DNA from 2 places in the Agrobacterium sp. H141 genome. Region 2 is predicted to be linked to the other one. Evidence: predicted binding sites of a transcription regulator. Region 2 holds the regulator's gene; the other holds the start of a gene.
What was found. Region 2 encodes LexA, which represses DNA repair genes until DNA is damaged. Its sites were predicted from a motif close to TGTTCNNNNTGTGTTCNG; they were not measured.
Positions count from the first base shown of each region.

Region 1: dnaE (DNA polymerase III subunit alpha) is a predicted target of LexA. The motif match lies at 1,193-1,210, and genes of this name have one in related genera.

Region 1 covers NZ_CM169893.1:2,812,346-2,815,764, reverse strand. The annotation lists gene ACWPM9_RS13000 (ABC transporter ATP-binding protein) at 1-518, shown strand, start outside; gene ACWPM9_RS12995 (hypothetical protein) at 511-1,104, opposite strand; gene dnaE (DNA polymerase III subunit alpha) at 1,437-3,419, shown strand, end outside.
Region 2 covers NZ_CM169893.1:2,117,549-2,120,967, reverse strand. The annotation lists gene ACWPM9_RS09760 (VOC family protein) at 1-837, opposite strand, end outside; gene lexA (transcriptional repressor LexA) at 1,047-1,760, shown strand; gene ACWPM9_RS09750 (hypothetical protein) at 1,714-2,523, opposite strand; gene ACWPM9_RS09745 (ComEC/Rec2 family competence protein) at 2,535-3,419, opposite strand, start outside.

The DNA.
Region 1 (3,419 bases), 690 kb from region 2:
ATGGCGAAGTGACGCTGGGCGGTGAGGCCTGCAATGGTCTTGGCGATGATCAACGCACCCGGATGCGGCGCAATGGCATTGGCTTCGTCTATCAGTTCCACCATTTGCTGCCCGAGTTTACGGCCCTCGAGAATATCATGATGCCGCAGCTGATCGCCGGCCTGACAATGGCCGAGGCGCGGGAGCGGGCAAGCCAGCTTCTCGATTACATGCGCATCAGCCACCGTGGCCAGCATCGCCCGGCGGAACTGTCGGGTGGTGAACAGCAGCGTGTCGCCATTGCCCGCGCCGTTGCCAATGCACCGCTGGTGCTGCTGGCCGACGAACCGACCGGCAACCTCGATCCGGAAACCGCTTCTTATGTGTTTTCCGCCTTGGAGGCACTGGTGCGGCAGTCGGGACTTGCAGCTCTCATTGCGACCCATAACCACGACCTGGCGCGGCGTATGGATCGCTGTGTGACCATCATTGATGGCAAGGTTGTCGATTATGATCCGGGTGCTCGTCCCGTCATTTAACCCCGCAGATTTTGATGCCGCGCTCGTCGCTCCAGTCTTTCAGGGAAACCGTGCTTGGCGCGGTGTTCTGGGATGTGCCGTTTAAGACATACTTCCCGCTCAGCACATTGTAGTCGCACGACCCGTTGCTGTCGGGATTGTCGATATCCAGCGTGTCGTTCCAGTTATAGGTAAAGCCGGCAACGATAAACTGGCTGTCACGCCAGGCGATGGTGACCGTCTGCGTCCAGCGGTTCCGCCCGATGCCCGAATTTTGCGTCGTCACCGCCAGGGAACCATTGTCCAGCGCTTTGAGCTCAGGGTCGCGTCCAAACATGCCGTCGAGACTGGTGTTGCCCCACAGCGAATAGGCACCCTCGCTGACGGGCCGCAACAGGTTGTGGGTCTTGTCTGCAAGGTACAGATAGAGAAGGGCTTCGTCACTGTCCGCGTCCTCTGGAGCGACCAGCAGGGCAAGGTCGCTTCGGCCATCCTTGTTCCAGTCGCCGGTCACGCCGGAGACGACCCGTCCAGTTGGAAAATCACCAGCACCTGCCGAGACAGCCGGAAGCAATGCAATCACGGCAGCGGTCATCATTCGTTTCATCGTCTCTCACAATTCTCAATGGCAATTCATCTGGCGGTGTTCTCGCATACAGGCATGCTGAACAAAATGGCGAAAAAGTGATTGACGAAAGAACGAAAAGAGAACATAGTGAAAACATAACAAGTAAGGAGTGAGCCATGACCGAGGTAATTCGTGACGTTGCAGCATTCGCTTCCATCGCGGTTTTCATCGCAAGTTTTTCATTGATCGTGATGGCCCTGTAAGGCCTTTAGAGCGGGATAGCTTTTTGTCCCGGCCGTTTGCATCTGGACTTGAGACCTCAGCCGGTCGAAAATAGCCGCCGATTCCTCGTGAGAGAAAGCGGTGCGTTTATGAGTGGTGCGGTTGTGGCTAAGGGTTCGGACGGGGCAGGCGAAACATCGCCGGGTTTCGTGCATCTGAGGGTCCATTCGGCCTATTCGCTGCTCGAAGGTGCTTTGCCTCTCAAGAAGATCCTCGCGAAGGCGGCAAGCGACAGCCAGCCAGCCATCGCGGTGACCGATACCAATAATCTGTTCGTCGCGCTGGAGTTTTCGCAAAAGGCGCTGGGCGAGGGGCTGCAGCCGATCATCGGATGCCAGCTCGCCATCGACATGGAAGATGCGGGCGATGACAAGCGTGGACATCAGTCCATGCAGAAGTTCCCGGCCATCGTTCTGTTGTCGTCGACACCGGCCGGCTATGAGCGTCTGGTCGATCTGGTGAGCCGTGCCTATCTCGACGGTGAAAGCGGACAACTGGTTCACATCAAGGCGTCCTGGCTCGAAGAGATCGGCACGGAAGGTCTGATTGCGCTCACCGGTGCCACGACAGGTCCGGTCGATATTGCGCTGCGCGAAGGGCACAAGGCTCAGGCCGAAGCCCGCCTTGAGACGCTGAAAGGCTTTTTCGGCGACAGGCTCTATATCGAATTGCAAAGGCAGGTTGGCTATAGCCGCCCGCACGAGCAAAAGATGATCGATCTGGCTTACGAGCATGACGTGCCGCTGGTTGCCACCAACGAGGCCTTCTTCCCGACCAAGGATGACTATGAGGCCCATGACGCTCTTATGGCAGTGGCCCATAATGCTATCGTCTCCGATGACAGCCGTTTTCGCCTGACACCCGATCACTATCTCAAAAGCCGCGCAGAAATGCGCAAGCTGTTTGCAGACCTGCCGGAAGCGCTCGACAACACGGTCGAGATCGCCCGTCGTTGTTCCTTCATTCTCGACACGCGCAAGCCCATCCTGCCACGCTTTACCGGCGCCAGCGAAGACCCCGATGAGGCCGATCGCGCCGAGGGCGCGGAGCTTCGCCGTCAGGCGGTCGAAGGGCTTGAAAACCGGCTGGCGGCCCTTGGAATGGCACCGGGCTACGACGAAACCCAATATCGCGAGCGCCTCGATTTCGAACTCTCCATTATCGAGCGTATGAAATTCCCGGGCTACTTCCTGATCGTTGCCGACTTCATCAAATGGGCCAAGAGCCAGGATATTCCGGTTGGCCCCGGACGTGGTTCGGGTGCGGGCTCGCTGGTTGCCTATGCCCTGACCATTACCGATGTCGATCCGCTGCGCTTCTCACTGCTGTTTGAACGCTTCCTCAATCCGGAACGCGTATCGATGCCCGACTTCGATATCGACTTCTGCCAGGATCGCCGCGAAGAGGTGATCCGTTATGTACAGAAGAAATACGGTCGCGAGCAGGTGGCGCAGATCATCACCTTCGGATCGCTGCAGGCGCGCGCAGCGCTGCGTGACGTCGGTCGTGTTCTGGAAATGCCCTATGGCCAGGTCGACAAGATCTGCAAGCTGGTGCCGAACAACCCGGCCAGCCCGACTCCTCTCTCCAAGGCGATCGAGGAGGAGCCCAAGCTGCAGGAGGCTGCTGACGAGGAGCCTGTTGTCGCCCGGCTTCTGGACATCGCCCAGAAGATCGAAGGCCTCTATCGTCACGCCTCGACCCATGCTGCCGGTATCGTCATCGGTGACCGCCCGCTGTCGAAGCTGGTGCCGATGTATCGCGATCCGCGCTCGGATATGCCGGTCACCCAGTTCAATATGAAATGGGTCGAACAGGCCGGTCTGGTCAAGTTCGACTTTCTCGGTCTGAAAACGCTGACGGTTCTGAAGACTGCGGTTGATTTCGTGCGCCGCACCAAGGGTGTCGAAGTCGATCTTGCGGCCATCCCGCTGGACGACAAGAAGACCTATGACATGCTCTCGCGCGGCGAGACTGTGGGCGTGTTCCAGGTGGAAAGTGCCGGCATGCGCAAGGCCCTGATCGGCATGCGTCCCGACTGCATCGAGGACATCATCGCGCTGGTGGCGCTC
Region 2 (3,419 bases):
GCGACCCTCCCGGGCTTCGTAAGAAATGCCATTAGCGGCAAGAAGCGCACCTGTCACGCCAAGATCGCCCACGGCAACGACTAATCCCGCGCCCTCAAGACCGGCGGTCCTGCTCATTACAGATAGACCATAGCTGCGGGTAAATCCGTCCGGCGTCATCACTTCTATCTGAGTGCCGCCGGCAGCGAATTCCAGTCTGCCGCCTCGGGTTGCTGAAGCATGCGCCTGAAACACAGCATCGATATAACCCTCAAATATTGAGGGGTCTTCCGCCGTCAAGATCACGCCACTCACACGCATTGCGCTATTGTCGTGTTGCGCCAGCGCCTCCTTGTCGATCGCCAGCGGCAACAGTCGCTCACAGGCAAACAGCAGCAGGTCAGGCGCTTGTTCATCCTTGGCGAAAGCCAGCTTGAAACCGGCTTTCGCCTCGCTTCCATCGGCCGCTTGAACAGGTCGCTCGAAAGACAGCATCTTGCCGGCAGACCGTCCCTCTGCCTCGAACCTTGCGTGATCCGCATCCGCGTCGCGGCTCTCGGCAATAATGGCCGACAGCCCCTCGCCACGATCTGCCCGAAACGCTTCATGGCGCGCCACAAACACATTGCCCTGCCGTATCGCGTCGTGGCATTTCTCAGGATCGGCAACACCCAGAGGCTCCAGATATCCGCCTTCGGAAAAATAAACACAGGCATTTTCGGTGCCGAATGGATGGAGCGCATCGGCTGCCACCGTGAAACCGAGCGCCGTCAACCGGTTGCGTGCGACCCCAAGCGCTCCGACAGGCAGGACAATATGATCGAGCGCGCGGGCCGGCGAGGCAGACGATGAATCCATGAACGGTTCCTCAGCATCAAAACGCGTCGGTTGTGCGCCATCGCAGGCTCAAACACAAGACATCGCACTTTATCGAACACTTTAGTTCTGATGTGCGCGCCGACCCATCAATTCCATTGTTGCCAGCCTCACAAAAATTTAGTCACTTGCAGAACACAACTGGAACAGATAGTGTATGTTCTGGATTTGTTTCATCAAAGGGAATCGCAATGCTGACCCGCAAACAACAGGAATTGTTGCTCTTCATTCACGAAAGAATGAAGGAGTCCGGCGTGCCGCCATCCTTTGATGAAATGAAAGATGCACTGGATCTGGCCTCCAAATCCGGCATCCATCGTCTGATCACAGCGCTGGAGGAGCGCGGTTTCATTCGCCGGCTACCCAACAGGGCAAGAGCACTGGAAGTGATCAAGCTTCCCGAAGCCTATTCACCCAGCATGCAGCCACGTCGCGGCGGTTTCTCGCCCAGCGTCATCGAGGGCAGCCGCGGCAAGACGCCACCGCCGATGCTGCGCCAGCCGAGCGAAGACAACAACAATACGGTTTCCGTTCCGGTGATGGGTCGCATTGCCGCCGGTGTGCCAATCTCTGCCATTCAGAACAACACTCATGAAATCAGCATTCCCGCCGAAATGGTCAGCAGCGGCGAGCATTATGCGCTTGAGGTCAAGGGTGACTCGATGATCGAGGCCGGCATCCTTGACGGCGACACCGTGATCATCCGCAATGGCTCGACCGCCAGTCCGGGCGATATCATCGTGGCGCTGGTCGATGACGAGGAAGCAACCCTGAAGCGCTTCCGTCGCAAGGGTGCGTCGATTGCTCTTGAAGCGGCCAATCCGGCTTACGAAACACGGATCTTTGGGCCTGACAGGGTCAAGGTTCAGGGTAAGCTGGTCGGCCTGATCCGCCGCTATCACTGAGGTCGGTGAGCACGGTCTCCACTGGTTTCATATCATAGCGGCCGCTGCGCCAATCATATCTACGATGCAGGCTCCAGGGCCTTGCACGGCCGGAGAAAGCAGAGCGCAAAGCGATTGCCCCGTTGCTGTGCGGGCCTAGCCATATTTCCAAAGAGCCCGTTTTGCGAAGTGTATCGGGCGTGATCAATCTCGCGCCCGAGCGACAATGGTCATAGCCAAGCCGTCGCGCAGAAATAACAATATCACCGAGATCGCAGGCCAGGCCTGAAAGCCGTGGCTCCTCAAGTGTCACCACCCGCCAGCCCCCGCTGATACGGGCAACGCACCAGACCTTGTTCAGGCAACTGAACTGGCCGTCGACCGACATGTCCAACATATGTGCGAGTTTCGTGCTGGCGTAGCGTATCGCATTTTCCGAAAGCACGGGAAAGCGGCGACCACCATCAGGGGTCGCGATGTCCCGCGGCGCAATCGCCTTGGCAAGCAAGGCATCCTCTTCGACAGCAGGTTTTTGATGGCTGTGGCGCTGCAAACCGTTCTGCCATTGGGTAAATATGAAGCCCGGCGGTCGGGCGCTCGTAGTGGCGATCACGTCCGCATTGTTGGCACCATTGCCGATCAACCCAACCAGACGACCGTCCTCATAGATCAGCAGATCGGCAGTCCTGTCTTTAGGAAGCGCCAATCCGGTGATCAGACCAACTGCGAGGATGGCGGTGCCAATATGCCTGATGCGACTTCGAAGCAGTGCCAGTATCAGCATGCCCGTAACCGCTAACGGCAAAACCCAACGGCCAGCCGCGCGCTACCGACATCGCCACCCCATTCGGCGACAGTATGGGCAATTGCGATGACGAGACCGAGTCCATGCCCCATGACGTCAAGCGGAAGTGTGTCGAGACCGATGGGCATCAGCAACATCGACACCAGGCCGGCCGGCATCACCACAAATGTGATGATCGGCATCGCCAACAGATTGGCCGGTAAACTATAGCCGGCGAGGCGGTGGAAATGCTCCAGCGAAAAGATCGCGGTCGACAAACCACCAATCACGGAAGTGAGGATCAGCCCGCCAACCACGCGGATGATCGCACCGGCAATGGGCATATCAGGCAAAAAGTCGAAATAGCCCTCGCGGGATCTGCGGAAACGCCACGCGGAATATCCAGCCACCAGCGCCACGGTCGCTGCAAATGACATCTGAAAGCTTGGCCCCATCACTTCGGAGGGCGAGATTGCCAGTATGATCGTGGCCGCCAGTGCCACATTGCGCATGCTGATCGCTGGCCTGTCCAATAGCACAGCCATGAGCATGATTGCCATCATCACGAAAGCGCGCTGCGCCGACACCTGGGCACCGGAAATCATCAGATAGAAGAATGCTGCGACAAGCGCGCCAGCGGCTGCATACTTCTTGATCGGTCTGGATTGTGCAAAGCCTGTGAACTGGCTCAACACCACCCGTAGACCGACAAAGAACAATCCAGCCGCCAGCGCCATATGCAGGCCGGAAATCGCAATCACATGGGCAAGGCCCGAGCGCCGCAGGTCGTCCAGGACGGGCTCTGAAAGCGCCCGCCGCTCACCTGTCACGATCGCCGCAGCAAAAGCACCTTCGTCTCCGCCGATTGCCGTTCGTATCCGCTCGCCGATAGCGCC